DNA from 3 places in the Anoxybacillus sp. UARK-01 genome. Region 1 is predicted to be linked to each of the others. Evidence: riboswitches for the same ligand, from Rfam matches in the RefSeq annotation. Region 1 holds a riboswitch; each other region holds the start of a gene.
What was found. A riboswitch is a leader RNA that binds a small molecule or an ion and turns the genes downstream of it on or off. The one in region 1 is predicted to bind lysine.
Positions count from the first base shown of each region.

Region 1 (7,699 bases):
GTTGTTCATCAGCGCTCTAATAAAGTCTTCATAGCTTGAATATTGGCTTTCAAATACTTCTTTAACAAATTCTTTCGCTAAAAACGGGGCCGCAATTTTCATAATGGTTGGCGTCACAATCGCCATCAGCAGTTCTTTTTTCGTTTTATAATGGCGGAAAATCGTTCCTTCCGCAACGCCCGCTCGCTTGGCGATTTCGCTTGTTGACGTTGCAGCATACCCTTTTTCTGCAAACATTTCAATCGCCGCTTCTAAAATTTTTGCTTGCTTATCACTTAGCTTTACTTCCTCATCATTTATTTTCAAGAGCTCCTGCAGCCATTGCTCATCATTCATGTTCATTTGCTCCTTACAATTTTCGATATTTCTTTAACGCTATTACATTTAATATCATAAATAACAAAGAAAATCCAAGCAAAGCATATACGTCTATGGCAATCTCGTTCCAACCATTGCCGCGAATCATAATCTCCCTTAATGCGTCCGCTCCGTATGTCAATGGCATGATCACACTGAATGAGCGGAGCCACTGTGCCATTGTTTCCAAATTAAACAATCCAGAGAAGAAAATTTGCGGCACAACGATAAGCGGAATAAATTGAATCATTTGCAGCTCATTGTTCGCAAACGCTGATAATAATGTCCCAAGCGTTAGCGCCGTCATCGATAGCAAAAAAGTAATCAGCAGCACATACAAAAACGACCCTTCCATCATCATATCAAGCACATGAATCGCAAACCACGAAATCAAGCTGGCTTGAAAGGTGGTGAAAATGCCAAAACCGATCACATAACCAATCACAATCTCCCATCGTTTTAACGGTGTTGCCAACAGACGCTCTAATGTTCCTCTCGTCCGTTCTCGTAAAAAAGAAACGCCAGCGATTAAAAAGACAAAAAAGAAAATAAAAAAGCCAATCAGCACAGGGCCAACGTTATCAAATAACGCCATCTCTTCCGATCCGTGCAAATAGATGGTGTCAAGCTTCATCGTTTTTGTCTGCGGAGTTAGCTGTTGAAGCGTTTTTTGCACAGACATCAGAACGGCTTTGTTAGCCGTCGGATCGCTTCCCTCCAATGTCATTTGCGGCATTCCTTCTTTCATTTCAATAAAAGCGTCAATTTGTTGCTTGTTTAACTGAGCTTTCGCTGTCTGTTTGCCCATCCACTTGATATGGGCATCATTTTTTTGCAGCTTTTCAGCAAGCGCCACAGGGACGGCTTGATCCACTGCAATCGTTGGTTTATATTCTTCACCATTAAAGACTAAATTCATTAAAAATAGGACAAACATCGGCGCTAAAATCATGAGTCCAAGCGTCCGCTTATCACGAAAAAATTGACGGATAATCCGAATCACAATCGCGCGTACTCTCATTGATGCGCACCTCCAAAATATAAAAATGCCTGTTCAATCGTCTCAGAATGGGTCTTTTCTTTTAATTCATTCGGACTTCCTACAGCAATCAAGCGTCCGTCACGAATCATCGCCAGCCTTTGACATTTCTCCGCTTCATCCATGACGTGAGTCGTTACCACAATCGTTGTTCCTTGCTGGCGAATGCGCTCAAGTTCTGCCCAAATCGATTGGCGAAGCACAGGATCGATTCCTACTGTCGGCTCATCTAAAATTAACACTTCTGGTTCGTGCAACAAAGAAGCAGCCAAAGACAACCGTCGTTTCATTCCTCCTGAATAATGGTGCACCGTTTTTTTCAAATGCTCTGTTAAATGGACAAGCTCCGCCACTTCTTCAATGCGCTCCTTTTGCCTTTTTCCCCTCAATCCATAAATAGCAGAAAAAAATTGCAGGTTTTCAAGCGCTGTCAATTCTTCGTATAATGCATCTGATTGCGCCATAAATCCGATGCGCTTCATCGCTTGTAAATGAGGCATTTTGACATCAAACACATGAATCGTGCCTTCCGTTGCTTGATCAATTCCCGCGATTAATTTCACTAAAGTCGTTTTCCCCGCTCCTGATGGACCTAGCATTCCAAAAATTTCTCCCCTCTCCACAGCAAGGGCAATGTCATCAAGAACTTTCTTTTTTCCAAATACTCTCGACACATGCTCAACACAAATGCACGGTTTCGCTACCATCTTTATTCCTCCATCTCACCAAAAATGAGTGATTACTCACTTCATTATAACTTGCTCTCGAATGAAAATGAAGTGAGTACTCACTCATCAAATAAAAAATTTTTAGAGACTTTATTCTCAACCGTTCAACCTCATGGCCGAAAACAGCCACTTTCTCCGCTACAATAACGATTCAAGTCCCTCTATCCGCAACAGATTTCTTTAAGAACTTTGCCACCAATGTTGAGCGTCTCTTCTCCGACCATCGTTCCGCCTAAACGTTCGTGGCTTTGCGAATGTTCCTTATCTTTCTCTCCTTTTCTTCATATCCTATTCCCTTTGCATTTCTACATGAGCTCGACAAAAAAAGGAAGAAATCCTACAACAGTTGCTTCCTATCCTCTTATAGAAAAAAGCTGACCAAAAAAGTATGGTCAGCCTTCAAACGAAAACAACCGATCATTTGGGCATATATAAACCGCTTCCTTTTAGGACATCCTCCCATTTTTCACAGCTGTTTGTCGTCCACGCTGTTCAACCACTGCTCAATTTCTTCCATAACCGACTGAACGCAACCATCTTCAAATGGCGATATTAAATGAGCGACTTGTACAAGTTTGGTAAATGACTTGCTTCCTCCCTCACGGCAAAGCGTTAAATAATCGCGCCACGCTTCCTGATAATTTTCTCTTGAACGCTTCCAAAACTGAAACGCACACATTTGCGCAAGGGTATAGTCAATATAATAAAAAGCCGTTGTATAAATATGGCTTTGCCGTTGCCAAAAACCGCCGCGCTCCAAATAATCATGGCCATCGTAATCCCTTGTTGGCATGTATTTTCGTTCGATTTCCCGCCATTTTCTCTTCCGTTCCGCTGGTGTTGCCTCCGGATTTTCATAAACGAAGTGCTGGAATTCATCAACCGCCACCCCGTATGGCAGAAACAGCACAGCCGAGCTTAAATGATGAAATTGATATTTTTTCGTATCTTCTTTAAAGAACAGCTCCATCCATGGCCATGTGAAAAACTCCATGCTCATGGAATGGATTTCACACGCCTCTAACGTCGGCCAATTATACTCTGGAATTTCGTAATGGCGGCTTTCATACACTTGAAAAGCGTGGCCCGCTTCATGGGTGAGAACATCAATATCGCCGGACGTACCAGTAAAATTCGAAAAAATAAATGGCGCTTGATATTCTTCTATATATGTGCAGTAACCACCGCTTGCTTTCCCTTTTTTGGCCAAAAGATCCATCAATTCATTTTTAATCATAAACCGGAAAAACTCGCCTGTTTCTGGTGACAGCTCTTCATACATTTTTCGGCCGTTTTCGATAATCCACTTTGCATCCCCTTTTGGAGTCGGATTGCCCGTCGGGAATGAAAATGCTTCATCGTAATATTTCAACTTCTCGACGCCAATTCTTTTCCTCTGGCGTTCATACAGCTTTTCTGCGAACGGCACAATATAAGCTTTCACCTGCCCACGGAATCGCGCAACCATTTCAGCATCATAATCGGTCCGTCCCAACCTTGCATATCCAAGTTCAATAAAGTTGTTAAACCCTAGTTTTTTTGCAATGCTTGTCCGCACGTTGACAAGCTGATCGTAAATATCGTCAAATTGTTCCTCATGCGTTTCAAAAAAGGCAAATCGCGCTTCATTTGCCCGCTTCCGCATTTGCCGATCAGGCGACTCCACAAACGGCTGCAGCTGTGCCAACGTGTATTCTTGTCCTTCAAATAAAATTTTTGCGGAGGCTACCAATTTCGTATACTCGCTTGCTAGCTTATTTTCTAACTGTAAATCCGCGACAATCTCAGGAGAAAACGTTTTAAGCTCTGTTTCCGCAAGTGCAAATAACTGTTTTCCCCAGCGTTTTTCGAGCTCCGAACGAAATCGGGAGGCGACGAGCGCCTCATAATATTCGTTGACAAGGCCTTTGACAATCGGATCCACCTCATCGAAAAAATCTTGCTCCTGCTTATAAAAATCATCATTTGTATCAACCGTATGGCGAATATAGCAAATTTGCGCCATCGTGCTAAATTCGTTGCGCAGTTTATTGATTTGCTTCATCGCTTCATCCTGCTCTTCCGCATGCAGGGCCTGCTGAAACGCCTGCAATGCCGCTTGAAATTCTGTCTTTAGTTTTTCCATGTCAGGGCGTTTATATAGAAACTCGGAAAACTTCAAATCCATCCCTTCCTTTTCCTCAAAAATTTCTAACCTTAGTTATATTCCACTTGTTTGCTAAAAATTCCTGTTCATGCTTCAGATAAAAGCATATTGACGAATATTGTCGAATCGTGTATGATTATCAAGGTAATTGAATATTTTTTCTTCTCGTCAACTTAGATGAGATAGAGGTTGCAATGGATAAAAGTAGTTTGAATGAGGGACAGAGGAACCGATGACTTCAAACGAAAGGATTCATTGCCGAAGTTTGCAGCGTACTCTGGCGCCGCAAGCTGGGCCTGCATTCGAATAGAGTCAGGACTGCCATCGCTTAATGGAAGCGATGGAGCGCTATCTACATTAAGTTCGATGCGGATGTCACATGCACCCGTTGAAAACTTAAGGGTGTATTTTTTTTTTGATAAATGCGCAAATCAGAAAGGAGTAGGGGTTATCTTGCAGCAAAATAAACTAGGTCTCTGGGTATTAACGGCGCTTGTCGTTGGGAATATGGTTGGATCAGGAATTTTTATGCTTCCTCGTTCACTTTCAGAAGCCGCGAGCCCTTTAGGGGTCATTTTAGCTTGGCTATTAACAGGTGGCGGAGTGCTAATGACCGCTCTTGTCTTTGGCAATTTAGCGATTCGCAAGCCTGAGTTAAATGGCGGGCCGCAAATTTACGCGAAGGAATTGTTTCCAAAGAGATCAAACGCCTCGGTTTTATCGGGATTTATGTCTTCCTGGGGCTATTGGATTGGAAATTTTGCTGGAAACGTAGCTATTATTACGACATTTACGAGTTATTTATCCACATTCTTTCCGATTTTAACAAGCAAACAAACCGTATTTATGGTAGGCGCTACACCGATCAAACTCGGCAACCTCCTTACATTTATGGTTTGTACCGCTCTATTATGGGGAATGCACTTTATTATTTTGCGCGGCATCGAGGGAGCTGGAAAACTAAATTTCATAGCCACTTCGGCAAAGGTGCTCGGCTTCTTTTTATTTATTGCCATTAGCTTATTTGCATTTGATAAAAACAACATCGGCTCTGTTGTCGCTCCGCGTTACGATGAAGCAGGCCATGCCGTTAGCCTGTTCGGACAAGTGAACAGCGCGGCTATTGCGACATTATGGGCATTTGTCGGAGTGGAATCTGCGATTGTGTTCGCTTCACGTGCACGCAAGCAAACAGATGTCAAACGGGCAACCATTCTTGGTTTGCTGATTGCTCTCATCATTTACATTGGCATAAGTGTGCTTGTAATGGGCTTGCTGCCGCAAAAACAGTTGATTCATTCAGAGAAGCCTTTAGTGGATGCGATTCAAACCATTTTAGGGCCAAGCGGCGCATACATCTTAGCTGGACTTGGCCTTATCAGCCTTCTTGGCTCGACGCTCGGCTGGGTGCTGCTAAGCGCGGAGGTTCCGTATCAAGCCGCGAAGCAAGGTTTGTTTATCCCTTCTTTCTTAAAAGAAAACAAAAAAGGAATGCCGAAATTCGCTTTAATTTTATCAAATGGATTAGCGCAAATTTTCATTTTCTCAACGATCTCTCATTCGATGTCAGCTGCCTTTGATTTTGTCATTTATATTGCGACACTCGCTTATCTTGTTCCTTACTTTATCGCTTCTGTCTTTCAGCTCAAACTCACATGGACAGGAGAGACATATAAAACCAATACAAAGCAGCGAATCACGGATGGAGTCATTGCAGCACTGGCCACTATTTATTCCATCTGGGTCATTATCGCGGGAACATCTGACATCAAAACCTTCATGCTTGGCATTGTGTTGCTCGCAAGCGGCATCATTTTTTATCCGCTTGTGAAAAAAGCAGCAGAAAAAGAAGAAAACGCGAAAAAAAGACTGTCAGCTTGATCCAAAAGAGAGGGGGTTCTCCCTCTCTTTCTTTTATCTATAGTCTCTCCTCTCTCTTTATCAAAAAAGAACGCGCGCCCGCCACCCATTATAAAAAAGCGCCAGCGAACCTTTGATCCGCTGGCGCTTTCACCATCTGTACTTATTGCTGTTTCGCACCGTATCCCATTTTTTTCAATAACTCAATAACCTGTTCTTTCTCTTCAATCGTTAATCCGGAAAGTGTTTCATGGATCGTTTGTTCATGCTCCGGAAATACCTTTTCAATAAAAGCTTTTCCCTTATCCGTAATCGAAGCATAAGTTACACGGCGGTCCTTTTCACATGCTTTGCGCATAATCAGCCCTTTTTGCTCTAATTTATCGACAACATATGTGATGCTGCCGCTTGCCAGTAAAATTTTCCCGCCAATTTGCTGCAATGGCTGATCCCCCTTATGATATAGCAATTCCAACACAGCGAACTCCGTAGGGTTCACGCCGAACGACTGAATGGATTTATTTACTTGATCATTAACAGCACGGTACGCTCTTGACAGCACAATAAATAGCTTTAATGATTGCAAAATTTCCTCTCTATCCGCCACTTGTCATCAAATCCTTTATCGGTCGAATTCGAAGCCATTGTAGCGAAAAATCCTCTCTTTGTCAATGAAACGCCCCGATCTACACCGTCCATTTCGCACGTTCTTCTGCCATTCGTTTCAGTGCTAGAAAGCTGCTCGACGAATAGATTCGATTACATCCATCAAAAAGCGCAAGAATCGCTTAAGATTCCTGCGCTTGTTGGTTATTGAACAGCTTCTTCTTTTTCCTCATAAGGATGGGCAACCCAGCCAGATGGATCAATAAACAAACGAACAGCTACCACTTGGCGGTCTTCCATTAATGTGAAGAAATGCGGATTTCCTTCTGGCACGGAAATGACATCGCCAGCTTCCAGCTGCACTTCAAAATATCCTGTTTGTTCGTCGCCTTTAATAATGAAAATGCCGTGACCCGCGACGATGGCGCGCACTTCATCCTCCGTATGAATATGCACTTGTTCAAATTTCTTCAATAACTCCTCTAAATTCGGAGTCGCATCTGATAAAGCGACAACATCCCACGCTTTATAGCCTCTTCTTGTTGCTAAATCCTCAATATCATCTTTAAAAACCCCTAAAATTTCCTCTTTTTCTTCGTCACTCAAAACAAACTTTTCTTTTAAGTGATTTGGCAGCTTGCTAATCTCCCAATGTTCATACAGAACGCCTTGCTTTTCTAGAAAGCTCCCTACATTCTCATGACCTTTGATCCATTCACCTGTGTTTCTAATTTTAATAACTGCCATTTTTCATCCCTCCATTATCATTTTAAAATCTATGAAGTGAATACTTTGTGACCTTTTAGCATAAGCAGCTTAACATGATAGCTAAACAAAAACTCGCACGCTTCTAAAAACTTTTTCGCTTCAAAGGAGCTTTTTCCCCATACGGTAATACCGTGGTTGCGAATCAGCACCGCTCCGCTATCTGCCGAGACGTGCTGCGAAAACTCAGAGGCAAGC
Region 1 is NZ_NASY01000057.1:30,157-37,855, reverse strand. It holds gene B6A27_RS17890 (TetR/AcrR family transcriptional regulator) at 1-336, opposite strand, end outside; gene B6A27_RS17885 (ABC transporter permease) at 350-1,378, opposite strand; gene B6A27_RS17880 (ABC transporter ATP-binding protein) at 1,375-2,103, opposite strand; gene B6A27_RS17875 (M3 family oligoendopeptidase) at 2,591-4,285, opposite strand; lysine riboswitch at 4,446-4,629, shown strand; gene B6A27_RS17870 (amino acid permease) at 4,724-6,151, shown strand; gene B6A27_RS17865 (MarR family winged helix-turn-helix transcriptional regulator) at 6,294-6,737, opposite strand; gene B6A27_RS17860 (1,2-dihydroxy-3-keto-5-methylthiopentene dioxygenase) at 6,941-7,483, opposite strand; gene B6A27_RS17855 (methylthioribulose 1-phosphate dehydratase) at 7,513-7,699, opposite strand, start outside.

Region 2 (7,699 bases), on a different contig from region 1:
ATCCATTTATTAAAATTACAGCTGAGGAGCATCCACGTCTCATTATTACAAGAAAGGTAAAAAAAGATCGCGGCAAATATTTTGGACCGTATCCGAACGTGCAGGCTGCAAATGAGACTAAAAAATTGCTCGATCGCATGTATCCGCTTCGCAAGTGCGCGTCCCTGCCGAACCGCGCCTGTCTTTATTATCATATGGGACAATGTCTCGCTCCGTGTATCTATTCGGTTTCGGAACAACAAAATAAAGAAATAGTGGAACAGATTGTCCGTTTTTTAAACGGGGGACACCAAGACATAAAAAAAGAATTGGTTGAAAAAATGAACAAAGCAGCAGAAGCCCTTGAATTTGAACGAGCTAAAGAATACCGTGATCAAATTGCGCATATTGAAGCGATGATGGAAAAACAGAAAATGACGATGAAGGATTTTGTTAACAGAGATGTGTTCGGCTACTCCTATGACAAAGGATGGATGTGCGTCCAAGTCTTTTTTATTCGTCAAGGAAAGCTAATCGAGCGGGATGTTTCGATCTTTCCGCTGCATCAAGATCCCGATGAAGAGCTGCTCACATTTTTAGGACAATTTTACTCCAAGGAGAATCATTTTAAGCCAAAAGAAGTAATCCTGCCGCTTGAGGTTGACGGAAGTTTGGCTGAGCAGTTGCTCCAGGTGCCTGTTATTCAGCCGAAAAGAGGAAAGAAAAAAGAGCTGGTCGATCTTGCGAGTAAAAATGCAGCGATCGCTTTAAAAGAGAAGTTTTATCTTATTGAACGCGATGAAGAACGAACGGTTAAAGCGGTTGAAAACTTAGGAGTTGCGTTGAACATTCCAACACCGCATCGAATCGAAGCGTTTGATAATTCTAATATCCATGGGGCTGATCCGGTTTCGGCGATGGTGGTGTTTATCGACGGCAAGCCTGAGAAAAAAGAATATCGCAAATATAAAATTAAAACTGTGAAGGGGCCAGATGATTATGAATCAATGCGCGAGGTTGTACGGCGGCGATATAGCCGTGCTTTAAAGGAACGCCTTCCTCTTCCGGATTTGATTTTAATTGATGGAGGAAAGGGACATCTGGCGGCTGTTCGCGATGTGTTAGAAAATGAGTTGGGCTTGGAAATTCCGCTTGCCGGTCTTGTAAAAGACGACAAGCATCGCACATCGGAATTAATCATGGGAGATCCACCACAAATCGTGCCATTGTCGCGAAACAGCCAAGAATTTTATTTGCTGCAGCGCATTCAGGATGAAGTCCATCGTTTTGCTATTACGTTTCATCGCCAGACGCGAGGAAAATCGTTATTTCAGTCCGCGCTTGACCACATTCCGGGAGTTGGAGAAAAGCGAAAAAAAGCGCTTCTTAAGCATTTTGGCTCTTTAAAAAATATAAAAGAAGCGACGATTGAGGAGCTGCAAAAAGCGGCGATTCCTCGCGCAGTTGCTGAAAAAATTTATGAAAAGCTGCGAGAATAGTATTGTCAATTGGAGAAAAAGCTGATACAATCACCTTAATTGCATATTTATACACTTCTAAGCACAGAAGTGAAGATAGAGGCGCGAACTTCAAGAGTAGGCATTTGGAGGAAAATGGGTTCCAAAGAAAAATGCCGAAAGGGGAGGCTCGCCGAAGTGGGGGAAGTCTCATTGCTTTTCCTGCTGGTCCTGCGTTTAAGAAATGTAGGACTGTCAAGATGACCCATCTTGGAGAGCTATCTCACTGTGTGGAGCGAATTCGTTTCTTTTCTTATTTCGTTATGCACAGCAATGAGAAGCCTCTCATTGCTGTTTTTTATTTGTTTCTATACCGGTATGGATGCTGAAATCAACATTTTAAGAACAAGGGATGAGAAAAATGGGAATGATTGTGCAAAAATTTGGCGGAACGTCTGTAGGATCTATTGAACGTATTCAGCATGTCGCTGATCGAGTAATGAGCGAGGTGCAAAAAGGACATCAAGTGGTCGTTGTCGTTTCAGCGATGGGAAAGACGACGAATCAGCTTGTGGATTTAGCCAAACAGCTAACGTCCCAACCTAGCAAGCGGGAGCTGGATATGCTTCTTTCGACAGGGGAGCAAGTGAGTATTGCCCTATTAGCGATGGCTTTGCAAGAAAAGGGGTATGCAGCTGTTTCTTTAACGGGCTGGCAAGCTGGAATCAAGACAGAGACTGTTCATGGCAATGCTCGCATTATAGATATTGACACAACGAGAATTCATCAATATTTGCAAGCAGGACAAATCGTCATTGTGGCTGGTTTTCAAGGAGTGACGGAAAAGGGAGATATCACGACTCTTGGTCGCGGCGGTTCTGACACGACAGCTGTAGCTTTAGCGGCCGCTCTACAAGCGGATAAGTGCGATATTTATACAGATGTGACAGGAGTGTTTACTACCGATCCGCGTTATGTAAAAGCAGCGAAAAAGCTAGAGGAAATTTCCTATGATGAGATGCTAGAGCTGGCCAATCTTGGAGCAGGAGTGCTTCATCCGCGGGCTGTAGAGTTTGCTAAAAATTATCAAGTATTGCTGGAAGTTCGTTCGAGTATGGAGGAAGAGAGCGGAACAACGGTAAAGGAGGATGTTTCAATGGAACAGCATTTAATTGTCAGAGGGATTGCTTTTGAAGATCAAGTAACAAAAGTGACGGTCCAAGGGCTCCCGCACGAGTTGCCTATGTTGCCAACCGTTTTTACAGCGTTAGCGAATCGCGGGATTAATGTCGATATTATTATTCAAAACACAACCAATAGCGGAGCAGCAGCTGTGTCGTTTTCCATTCGCACAGAGGATTTGCCTGAGACTTTGCAAGTGTTGGAATCATTCAAGGGAGCAAAGATAGAATATGAAAGCCAACTGGCCAAAGTATCGATTGTCGGCTCAGGAATGATCTCTAATCCAGGTGTAGCTGCACAAATGTTTCAAGTGTTAGCGGATAAAGGGATTGAAATAAAAATGGTCAGCACGTCCGAAATCAAAATTTCAACCGTCGTGTCTCAAGAAAATATGGTTGCAGCAGTAGAAGCGTTGCATACGGCGTTTCAATTGGATGAAAAAGCCGCCGTGCGTTCATAACCAGACAAGACCGTACTGCTGGAAATCATGGCAAGCGTTTTGAGAGCGAAGGCGCATTCAATCGTGCTGTGCCGACTGTTTTGACTAAAAAAGCAAGCAAATGCTTGCCTGCCTCAAGTGGTAGACAAAGTCAAAATCGACTTTGTCTACCACCATTTTATACAATTCTTCTATCATAGTGGTAGTTCTACATCAAACTGGCTTGAAGGCGCTTAGCAGACAAGAAACGCCAGCCGAGTGAAGACGCGAAGCGAACCCAAACGTTCATGAGCGACGAATGAGGCCCGTGACGCAGGATGAAGCGTTTGTTAACAGTCTAAGGCAAGCAAATACGTATACTTGCCTTTGTTCCTGTCGTGCATCGATAGGCTAATACAATTGAAAAGGTGCAGAAAATCTGTCTATTCAGCAATTTCGTGTTTACGGTCCCATTTCACAGTAAAAGTCACTTTTTGATCACGCTTTTTTTGCTGCTCATATGCTTCCGAGACAAAGCGTTTTTGCTGTTCAATCTGCTGTGCGAGAAAGCCGGCCTCAAGCTGAAATGAACAGTGAGCATTCATGGCGATCCGAGCGGATACCGCGGGCCCTGTCAGCTCGATTTCTAATTCATCTTGGCGTTCTTTGATGACAGCGAGCGTACCCCATCCTGCTTTTTCAAAAAATAAAATGATGTCATCGAATGTTTCTAAGGGATAGCAGCGCGCTAAATGCTTTCCCGCCCAATATAAAATGCTGTCGGTTTCTTTGCCAAGCAAATCGGGAAGAAGGACTTCTCGAATTAGATGATATCCAAATAAAGGAATTTCAACGTGCTGTAATGCTTCATAGTGTTCCTGAAATGAATGTGTTTTCACATAATTCCCCTCTTTCTATCAAACATTATAGCCGAACAATGAGAAGAAATCAGTATTTTTCTTTCGATTTTTGCACAAATATTGTTTTAATTTTCAAACGATTGAACATTTTATGAACTCGTTTTCTTGACGCTACTACATTGTGGGAGTACAATGGATGTGACGCGTGATTAATGGAAATGGAAGCATTTACAGTTCTATTAATCATTTAGTTAGTGTGGATGGGGAGTGCATAAATCTTTTATTATCACTATTTAAAAAGGGGGTATACTATATGGCAGGAAATCGAGAATTTTTTTACCGCCGACTCCATTCATTACTAGGGGTTATTCCGGTTGGAATTTTCCTAGTCCAGCATTTAGTAGTGAACCACTTTGCGACTAAAGGTCCAGAATCATTTAACCGGGCAGCATCATTTATGGAACATTTACCGTTCCGCTATTTTTTAGAAATATTTATCATTTTTTTGCCTTTGCTGTTTCATGCTATTTATGGACTTTATATCGCTTTTACCGCTCAAAACAATGTGGGCAGATTTGGATATTTCCGAAATTGGATGTTCATGCTTCAACGGCTGACAGGAATCATTACGCTCATTTTTGTCACGTGGCACGTATGGCAAACACGTGTACAAGCTGCTTTTGGAGCTGATGTGAACTACGACATGATGGCCAACATTGTTGACAATCCTTTTATGCTTGCTTTTTATATTGTCGGTATTTTGTCAACGGTGTTCCATTTTTCGAATGGGCTATGGTCTTTCTGTGTAAGCTGGGGATTAACAGTTACTCCTCGTTCACAGCAAATTTTTACTTACGTGACGATGATCATCTTTGTAGCGCTTTCAATCGTTGGCATTCGTGCCATTTTAGCATTCGCTTAATCCACGACTAGCAATTTTTTAGGGAGTGAGTAACGATGAAAAAAGGAAAAATCATAGTAGTTGGCGGCGGTTTAGCCGGACTAATGGCCACCATTAAAATCGCAGAAGCGGGTGTGCCAGTGGAATTGTTTTCGCTTGTGCCAGTAAAGCGGTCTCACTCTGTTTGTGCTCAAGGTGGGATTAACGGTGCGGTGAATACAAAGGGTGAAGGAGATTCCCCGTGGGAACACTTCGACGATACGGTATATGGTGGTGACTTTTTGGCAAACCAACCACCAGTCAAAGCAATGTGTGAAGCAGCACCAGGCATTATTTATTTATTAGATCGTATGGGTGTTATGTTTAACCGTACACCTGAGGGATTGCTAGATTTCCGGCGCTTTGGTGGAACGCAGCATCACCGTACTGCATTTGCGGGGGCAACAACGGGTCAGCAGCTGCTTTATGCGCTTGATGAGCAAGTGCGCCGCCATGAAGTCGCTGGCTTGGTTACGAAGTATGAAGGCTGGGAGTTCCTTGGTGCGGTACTAGATGATGAGCAAATTTGCCGTGGGATTGTTGCGCAAAACTTAACGACGATGGAAATCCAATCATTTGCTGCTGATGCTGTGATTATGGCAACGGGTGGCCCAGGCATCATTTTCGGAAAATCCACCAACTCGATTATTAATACAGGTTCAGCTGCATCGATTGTTTACCAGCAAGGTGCCTATTATGCGAATGGAGAATTTATTCAAATCCATCCAACGGCGATCCCGGGTGATGATAAATTACGGCTTATGAGTGAATCGGCGCGCGGTGAAGGCGGTCGAGTCTGGACATATAAAGATGGTAAACCATGGTATTTCTTAGAGGAAAAATATCCAGCATACGGAAATCTAGTTCCACGTGATATTGCGACTCGTGAAATATTCCATGTTTGTGTTGATTTGAAGCTTGGCATCAACGGCGAAAATATGGTGTACCTCGATCTTTCTCATAAAGATCCTAAGGAGCTCGATATTAAATTAGGTGGCATTATTGAGATTTATGAGAAATTCATGGGAGAAGATCCGCGTAAGGTGCCGATGAAAATCTTCCCAGCTGTGCACTACTCCATGGGGGGATTATGGGTTGACTATGATCAAATGACGAATATTAAAGGATTGTTTGCTGCTGGAGAGTGCGACTATTCTATGCATGGCGCCAACCGCTTGGGAGCTAACTCGCTCTTATCGGCGATTTATGGCGGAATGGTTGCAGGTCCGAAGGCCGTTGAATATATTAAAGGATTGGACAAGTCATCTGATGCGCTTCCTTCTTCTTTATATGAGCGATATGTAAAACAAGAAGAAGAACGTTGGAACAATATTTTATCGATGAATGGAACAGAAAATGCTTATGTGCTTCATAAAGAGCTTGGCGAATGGATGACCGATAATGTGACGATTGTTCGGTATAACGATAAACTTTTAAGAACGGATGAAAAAATTCAAGAGCTTATGGAGCGTTATAAAAATATTAATATTAGCGATACAGCTAAATGGAGTAATCAGGCAGCTTCATTTACTCGCCAGCTTCATAACATGCTTCAATTAGCGCGTGTGATTACACTTGGTGCATACAATCGAAACGAAAGCCGCGGCGCTCATTACAAACCGGAGTTTCCAGAGCGCAATGATGAAGAGTGGCTAAAAACAACAATGGCTCGCTTTACTCCAGATGGTCCAGCGTTCCATTATGAAGATGTGGATACATCACTAATTAAGCCTCGTAAACGTGACTATTCGAAAAAGAAAGAGGATGTGAAATCATGAGCGAGAAAAAAACGATTCGTCTCATTGTAACGCGACAAGATCGTCCGGATTCTGCGCCATACGAAGAGGAATTTGAGATTCCATACCGTCCCAATATGAACGTTATTTCCGCTCTCATGGAAATTCGCCGCAATCCGGTAAATGCTAAGGGAGAAAAAACAACTCCAGTCACATGGGATATGAACTGTTTAGAAGAAGTGTGCGGAGCTTGCTCCATGGTCATTAACGGAAAGCCGCGCCAATCCTGTACAGCTCTTATCGATAAGCTGGAGCAGCCAATCCGTTTAGAACCGATGCGTACATTCCCGGTTGTGCGCGACTTGCAAGTCGATCGCAGCCGGATGTTTGATTCCTTGAAAAAGGTAAAAGCATGGATTCCGATTGATGGAACCTATGATTTAGGTGCTGGTCCGCGCATGCCAGAACGAAAACGTCAATGGGCATATGAGCTTTCTAAATGCATGACTTGCGGCGTGTGCTTGGAAGCTTGCCCGAATGTGAACAGCAAATCAAACTTTATCGGTCCTGCACCCCTTTCACAAGTGCGTTTATTTAACGCTCATCCAACTGGTGCCATGCATAAAGAGGAACGTCTTAAAGCCATTATGGGGGATGGAGGGCTAGCGAACTGCGGTAACTCGCAAAACTGCGTGCAGTCTTGCCCGAAAGGCATTCCGCTCACCACCTCCATTGCAGCGTTAAACCGCGCTACAACTGTTCAAGCGTTTCGCAGCTTTTTCGGAAGCGATGAAGTGTAAAAAAAATCCTCTTCATGGAGTTTTCCATGAAGAGGATTTTTTTTGAGAAAAAAGAGATTGAAAGAAAAAGCAGATTCTATAAACGGTTTGAAGATACTTGTCAATTGCTTAGGTTACGTCAACATATGGCCAAGTACCGAATAATAGGACACATCTATTTGTTAATAAGCGGTATTGTTCGCTTGCTCAATCATCGAAATCAGCTCAGCACTCGCTCATTTAGAGGGATGTTGACGCATCAAATGATGTCCATACAGGCTGCTGTTTCATCGCATTTTCTATAAATACCTATTTTTCTAGAAGTAATGTGAATTTTTGTCACCGTCA
Region 2 is NZ_NASY01000042.1:217,349-225,047, forward strand. It holds gene uvrC (excinuclease ABC subunit UvrC) at 1-1,478, shown strand, start outside; lysine riboswitch at 1,547-1,725, shown strand; gene B6A27_RS10755 (aspartate kinase) at 1,858-3,078, shown strand; gene B6A27_RS10760 (YslB family protein) at 3,480-3,935, opposite strand; gene B6A27_RS10765 (succinate dehydrogenase cytochrome b558 subunit) at 4,210-4,818, shown strand; gene sdhA (succinate dehydrogenase flavoprotein subunit) at 4,854-6,614, shown strand; gene sdhB (succinate dehydrogenase iron-sulfur subunit) at 6,611-7,372, shown strand.
Region 2: linked by a shared signal. The riboswitch ahead of B6A27_RS10755 (aspartate kinase) and the one ahead of B6A27_RS17870 (amino acid permease) in region 1 are both predicted to bind lysine.

Region 3 (7,699 bases), on a different contig from region 1:
TGGATTTTCGCCGCATCTGTCACACCTCAAATTTATAGCCAATCCCCCACACCGTTTTAATGAATGCTCCACTTTCCTTTAGCTTTAACCTTAATGTTTTAATGTGTGTATCCACCGTTCGAGCGTTTCCTGCATAATCATATCCCCATATCCGAATAAGCAAATCTTCCCTGCTAAATACTTGTCCGCGATGCTTAGCAAGAAAAAGAAGCAAGTCAAATTCTTTTAATGTTAAAATAACATTTTCTCCTTTTACCGTCACTTTCCGTCCTTTTTCATCAATCAAAAGCCCTCCAAAAGAAAGGTCATCTTGCTTTTTGGCTTGATATGTGCGTCTCATGATCGCCTCAATGCGCGCAATTAACTCTCCGGGGCTAAATGGCTTTACGATGTAATCGTCACCGCCAAGCTTAAATCCACGAACTTTATCCCATTCATCTCCTTTTGCTGTCAAAAAGATAATCGGCACATTCGAATAGCCGCGAATATGCTCACATAATGAAAACCCGTCCATATTCGGCATCATGATATCAAGCAAAATCAAGTCGATGGTTTGTTTCTGGATAAGCGCCAGCGCCTCTCGTCCATCTTGTGCTTGCAAACAGGTAAATCCCGAGTTTTCAAGATACATACATACTAAAAAACGCATATCCTCCTCATCATCAACAACCAGAATCGTTTGCTTCGTCTCCATTCTCACCCTTCCTCTCTTATCATTAGTTGAAACGGACCTTTTCCCGTTGTCAATCGTTGAACCACTTGGAGTGTACGGCCATCAATGACCGTCACTTCATTGCTGTCATAGCTTGCGACATATAAGTAATGGCTTTCGCCAATCATCACAAACGGATTCGCCCCTACTGTAATCGACGCTTTTTCCTCTCCTGCATGATCCCATTTGCGCACAGTATTTGAGCCGTGACTTAATGCAAAAATTCCTTCATTTGTCTCGGCAAAACTAATAGGCATCTCTGGAGCAGGAATCGTCTTCATGAGTGTTCCACTAGGTAATGAATAGATATGAATCACGGTTTCTACCGAACTTCCGCTTCCATGGCCGCCAACCCAAAGCTCTTGCTCCCGCTCGCGAAGCAAACCGCCGAGCGCAAATTTCGGAACCGAAAACGTATGGGTCACTTGATGTTTCTCCATATCGATCACAGCGGCTTTTTCATCTTGGAAATCAATCGCATACACACGTGTCCCTGTGCTGTTTTGCAGTAGAGTAAGGGGCTGGCTTCCTATTTTGATGGATCCATTTTCTTTGCCGTTCATGTGAAAAATGCGGATCGCCTTTTGATTTTGGTCAGCTAATAATAGATGCTGTTGATCATTGGAAACAAGTGCACTAATAATCCCCTTGCCTATTTTCCATTCCTTCTCCATTTTCCCAGTTGCCAAATTATACTCATATGCCCGGTCCAGCTCATGTCCGTATAACAGCAGCGTGCTCCCGTTATTCAGCAGCACTCCTCCTTGAATAGGCTGACCAAGCTCCCATTGGGCGTATTTTTTTTCACGTTTTAAATCGAAAAATGTGACACTGCCATCCTTAATATTTATACTAATCAACACTTTCATCCGTTTAGGAATCGGCGTAAACTCTTCCTGTCGTTCGCACCCCATTAACAAGCTGACAAACATAAAGGCAAGCACAAGGGCAAGTCTCATTGTTCTCCTCCTTTTCAGGCGAAACACTTGACATATTATAAACAAATATTGTGAGAAACTTGTGAAAAATGACGAAAAAATTTTGTATGATATCATTCAGCAATAGAGCATTGTAAAAACTGCAAATTTAGCAATATTTCTCTTTATCATTTTAGCTATTTCCTTTTATAATAATAACATGCGATGGCGAGCGGATAAATGAGGTGAGTGGATTTGGAGTCTTCAAAAGAAAAACTAATTGCGTTTCTAGAAGAGCATGTATCTGATTTTCTAACGCATTGGCGAAACCATGTGCGTATCGCCGATAATGATAAATATATTGATCAAGTAGAGCATAACGGGCTATCTTTCTTTCAACTTGTGAAAGAAATGCTCAGCCATCCCCTTCCGTCAGAACACATTCAAGCACTGGCGGAAAAAATCGCAAAAGAAAGAGCAGAAGCAAATGTGAATATCGGTGAATTTGTCTATAATACAAACCTCGGCCGAAGTCTATTAATCCGGTATGCGTTGCAGTCTGGTCTTCCAATTGACGAGCTTCAACCATTAATTGACGATATTAACGCTTTATTTGATCGTTTTTCGTTTTATGCGGTTACAAAATACACCGAACTAAAAGATGCGGAAATTCAAAAAAAGAAACTTGTTTATTTCTCAGTCTCATAAAGATCGGCTCACATTGCTTGGCCAAATGTCTTCGAGTTTCGTTCATGAATTTCGCAATCCATTGACGGCTATTATCGGGTTTATTCAGCTGCTAAAATTTGAACATCCAACCTTAAAATATTTGGATATTATTGAACATGAGCTCCAACAATTGAAATTTCGCATTTCTCAATTTCTTCATGCTTCAAGAAAAGAAGCGGTTGAAGAGAAAAAGGAGACTGTATCTCTTTCCGAGTTTTTCGAAGAGATCCTATCCTTTCTGTACCCAAGCTTTGTGGATGAAGATGTCGATGTGTCTACCAATATCGATTCAACATTGACTGTATTTGTCTATAGGAATCAGCTCAAACAGGTCATCATGAATATTCTTCTCAATTCCATCGAGGCGGTCAAAGAAAAGGAAAAGCCGCGGCGGATCAATATTGATGTGTCTTTGATGGACGGAAAGATTGCCATCATGATTTCTAATAACGGTCCAATGATTCCTTCGGAAGCCATTCACGCCATCTTTGAGCCATTTTTCACAACGAAAAAGCTTGGCACAGGAATCGGCCTGTATGTATGTAAAAAAATTATTGAAGATCATGGCGGCCAAATCACCTGCTCTTCCAATCAGCATGTTACTTCCTTTATGATTTCCCTTCCCAGTTCAAACTAAATCCCTCTCCCCTTAATATGGAGAGAGGGATTTAGCGTAGCGGTTTGCGAAATCCTGCATCTTGTGCCTCTTTCTCAGTACAAAACATTCTTTCTGCCTTTGTTACCTTATATTGCGGACTTCCAGGAACATGATAAATTTTTTCTCCGCTTTTTGAAATATTGCCTTTAATCATTGGCTTAGAGCACGATGATGAAGAAGAAGCTTGATCGTTAAATCCTTGATCTGTTGCATAATTTTCTATTGACCAAATCCCCAGTTGCTTCTCCCTGGCTTTCTCCTGAATTTTCCGGAATTCATCGACATATTTCGTATTAGGCTCAAATACGTAAGCCACCCGAGCATAGCCCTGCTCCAGCAGCAGCTCATTAAGCATTTTGTTTCCGATCCATACATAGGCTAGCAGCCGGCCGTATTTGTCTCGCTCTCTCACATCCAATTCCAGCTCCACCTTTGTCCCTGATGGCAGTAATTGCTTCACATATTGACTTGACTCCACGCCAAACGGCTGCACGGGCTTGGTCGGATGTACAGATTCAGGTGTGTCAACCAACAACAAACGGACGGTTTCTTCTTTGCTTCCGACTGCAACTTTTAACGTATCCCCATCAATGACCCGTTGAACAATAGCTGGAATTTTTTCTGAAGATGATTGGCATCCCGTTAACACGAGAACCGCAAAAGCAGTCAAAAGCGCGATGAGGTATTTCTTCAATCTTTCTCCTCCTTCCGTATCTTATCGTAGCGCATCTCAGAAAACTTGACCACTATTTGTTCACTTTTTTATCCATAATCCTAAGCTTTCAAGACCATACAAAACATTTTCCAAGGCGCATGGATCGCCTAAAAATAGAACTATTATTCCGTTTATATGGAGAAACTATAGAGAAAATGGAACGAACCTTTCGATCTTTTCATTTAAGCGATGCCATCCAATGGAATGGGTCAACATTTCTTCCTCAAACGAGTATGAATTGAACAAGCACCATGAATGCCCTGTTCCATTGAACGAAATAGCTAGTATATAGAGTATGATGGAAAGATTCATTATACAAATAATATAATATTTAGATTAATAACACTATTAAATCGATAAAGATAAGTTTAAAAGTTTATATTTTTCTATTTCTATATAATTTTATTGACTTATAGATATTTTATAAAATAAAATGTTCTTTGCACGATCATCAATTTAGGAGGAAGAAAAATGGGAGCATTACCTGAGGTTCAACCGATGCAACAGGAACAAAGCAAAAAACATCCTCCCGGGCTTTATCTTTTATTCTTCACCGAGATTTGGGAGCGTTTTAGCTACTATGGAATGCGGGCGATCCTAGTTCTTTATTTAACGACAGCAACCATTAGTGGCGGTTTAGGATTTGATCAAAGAATCGCCGTAAGTATTTATGGGTTCTTTACAGGGATTGTTTATTTTACCCCTATTATCGGTGGATACCTTTCTGACCGCTTTTTAGGTCGTCGCTTAGCTATTACCATCGGCGGAATTATTATGGCCGTCGGCAATCTTATACTGTTTGCGGTCAATACAAAAATAGGGTTATATACGGGGCTTTTACTATTAATTATCGGAAACGGTTTCTTTAAACCTAATATTTCGACGCTTGTCGGTGAATTGTACGGACCAAATGACAAGCGCCGCGATGCAGCCTTTACCATTTTCTATATGGGAATTAACATCGGCGCCTTTTTTGCTCCGCTGATCTGTGGATTTTTAGCTGAAGATTATTTTAAAACGACTGTCAATGGCGTCGTGCAGTATGGATTTAAATATGGTTTCCTTGCCGCATCCATCGGTATGATAATTGGTCAAGTATTTTTTAATCTATTAGGAAATCGTTATCTAGGAGAAATCGGCAAAAAGCCGATTGGCAAACAGAAAACAGCTTCAACTGCGCCAAAAGAGCCGTTAACAAAAAAAGAAAAACAGCGCATTCGTGTGATCTTAATTTTAATGTGCTTTGTTGTCTTTTTCTGGGCTGGCTTCGAACAAGCAGGAAGCTCGCTTACATTGTATACCGATAAGTTCGTCGATAAATCCATCGGCAGCTGGACCATGCCAACCTCTTGGTTTCAATCATTAAATCCATTATTTATCGTTCTATTAACACCCGTTTTATCTGCATTATGGGTAAAATTGGCTAACTCTAAACGCGGTGATTTATCAGCTCCGACAAAGATGGGATTAGGTATGATTTTGCTTGGTCTCGGATTTGCTGTTTTGGTTCCTGCTCTGCTGCAAACCGGAAGCGACGAGCAACACATTACGGTAAAAGCAAATGCATTATTTATTGTTTTAACATACTTTTTGCATACGCTTGGTGAGCTTTGCCTATCACCGGTTGGGCTATCACTTACAAGCCGCATCGCACCGATTCGTCTCGCTTCCCTGCTAATGGGAGTTTGGTTATCAGCAACTGGTATCGCGAATATTTTAGCAGGTCAATTAGCAGCTTTTACGGAGTCATTAGGCTATCTAGAAATTTTCAGCTTAATTGGCGGCATTACCATTGTTCTTGGCTTTGTTCTGTTATTATTATCGAAAAAACTTGTAGAAATGTCAGAATAATAAAGAAAAAAGGATTCACTTATATCGTGAATCCTTTTTTCTTTGCTTATTTACCATTGGTCGTTTTAACATTCTTCAGTCGAGAAGTCTCCCATTTCTAAATCTTGCGAAGCTTGATGAAAGTGGGAGATGAATCGACTTCGGACAAGGACAGGCTTTTGCCTGTTCAATTGTCTGACCCTGTGGTAAAATAAACCTATGTCGTTCTTTCATAACTGGATATAGGAGGTTGCATGGAGAAAATAAAATGCGAAAACCAAGCTGATCCTTCCATGCGTAAAATATCCAAGGTACAAAAGAACTCCGAATTGTCGGACATCTAGGGTTGGAACGACCCGAAGTCACGCTCAGGGAGACGAAAGGCGGCTTTCGTCGTGGAACTGAGAAGCTCCCACTTCAAGCTTTAGCTAAGTGGTGAGTAGTTCACGAAACAGGATTTCTATCGTTCCATGCCTCTCGCTCTATTCCACGTATATAGTAAACATAGAAGGGTTTGGCTTTTTTGCGATTGAAGCATAAATAAATATTGTTTTTGTACAAAAATTGTTTTATAATCATCATGGAACAAAATGAATAGCATCCTCATTCACCCGATGAGGTAGAGGTTGCGGCTTTTATGAGTACAGCGAACGAGATGCAGAGAACATTGAAGACTTCGCTCGAAGGGAAAAGCCGCCGAAGTTGGCACATTTCTCTGGATGTGCGAACTGGGGCTGTCACCGAATAGGGGCAGCACTGTCACGGTTTGCGTAAAGCAACCGTGGGGCGCTATCTTCACGGAAGGGTTGATACGGGTAATGATTGCATTGCCGCCGAATCTCCTTCGGCGGCTTTTTTTATTGCCCGGCTCCTTTCCATGACAACATGAAAAAAAGGAGCGATGAAAACATGGAAAGCGTCATGCAAAAACAGGAAGCCGCCACACCGGCTTCGCCTAACCAGCTGCAACGAAAGCTAAAAACAAGGCATCTAACAATGATTTCTCTTGGGGGAACGATTGGTACTGGGTTGTTTTTAGCAAGCGGCGGAGCGATTCATACCGCTGGACCGGGTGGAGCGCTCATAGCGTATATCGCGATTGGAGTGATGGTATATTTTTTGATGACCAGCCTTGCGGAAATGGCCGCTTATATGCCCGTTACCGGAACGTTTAGTACGTATGCAACGAAATTTGTCGATCCTGCTCTCGGATTTGCTTTAGGATGGAACTACTGGTATAACTGGGCCATTACAATTGCCGCAGAACTCTCGGCTGTGACTATGATCATGAAATTTTGGTTTCCGAATAGCCCTTCACTTTTATGGAGCGCATTATGCTTAGTGATTATGTTTTTACTTAACTATTTATCTGTAAAAGGATTTGGTGAAGCCGAATATTGGTTTTCCCTTATTAAAGTAGTAACGGTTATTATTTTTCTTATTGTCAGCTTTTTCATGATTGTAGGTATTATGGGTGGTGAAGCGGTTGGATTTAGAAACTTCACCATCGGCGACGCTCCGTTCCATGGTGGGTTCATGGCGACTCTCGGCATTTTTATGGCCGCAGGATTTTCTTTCCAAGGAACAGAGCTGCTTGGGGTTGCAGCCGGTGAAAGCGAGGATCCGAAACGAAACATTCCTCGCGCCATTCGTCAAGTATTTTGGCGTATTTTGCTATTTTATATACTGGCTATTTTAGCAATCGGGCTGCTTATTCCGTATACAAATGAAAATCTAGCGAATAGCGACGTTACGGTCAGCCCATTTACTCTCGTCTTTGATAAAGCTGGCATTGCGTTGGCTGCATCCGTTATGAACGCCGTCATTTTAACAGCGGTTTTATCAGCCGGAAATTCCGGTATGTACGCATCTACTCGAATGCTTTGGGATCTAGCAAAAGAAGGAAAAGCGCCAAAATTTCTGGCCAAGCTAAATCACCGCGGTGTTCCTGTTAATGCATTACTAGTCACAGCTTCACTAGGAACGCTTGCTTTTTTGGCTTCTTTCTTTGGCGATGGCACCGTTTATGTATGGTTATTAAATGCCTCTGGTATGTCGGGATTCATTGCGTGGCTAGGCATCGCGGTCAGTCACTACCGTTTCCGCAAAGCATATGCCGCGCAAGGGCGCGATCTCAA
Region 3 is NZ_NASY01000056.1:47,316-55,014, reverse strand. It holds gene B6A27_RS17660 (sensor histidine kinase) at 1-16, opposite strand, end outside; gene B6A27_RS17655 (response regulator transcription factor) at 20-694, opposite strand; gene B6A27_RS17650 (YncE family protein) at 697-1,671, opposite strand; partial or broken gene B6A27_RS17645 (histidine kinase N-terminal domain-containing protein) at 1,885-2,995, shown strand; gene B6A27_RS17640 (thermonuclease family protein) at 3,027-3,710, opposite strand; gene B6A27_RS17635 (peptide MFS transporter) at 4,203-5,582, shown strand; lysine riboswitch at 6,174-6,361, shown strand; gene B6A27_RS17630 (amino acid permease) at 6,471-7,699, shown strand, end outside.
Region 3: linked by a shared signal. The riboswitch ahead of B6A27_RS17630 (amino acid permease) and the one ahead of B6A27_RS17870 (amino acid permease) in region 1 are both predicted to bind lysine.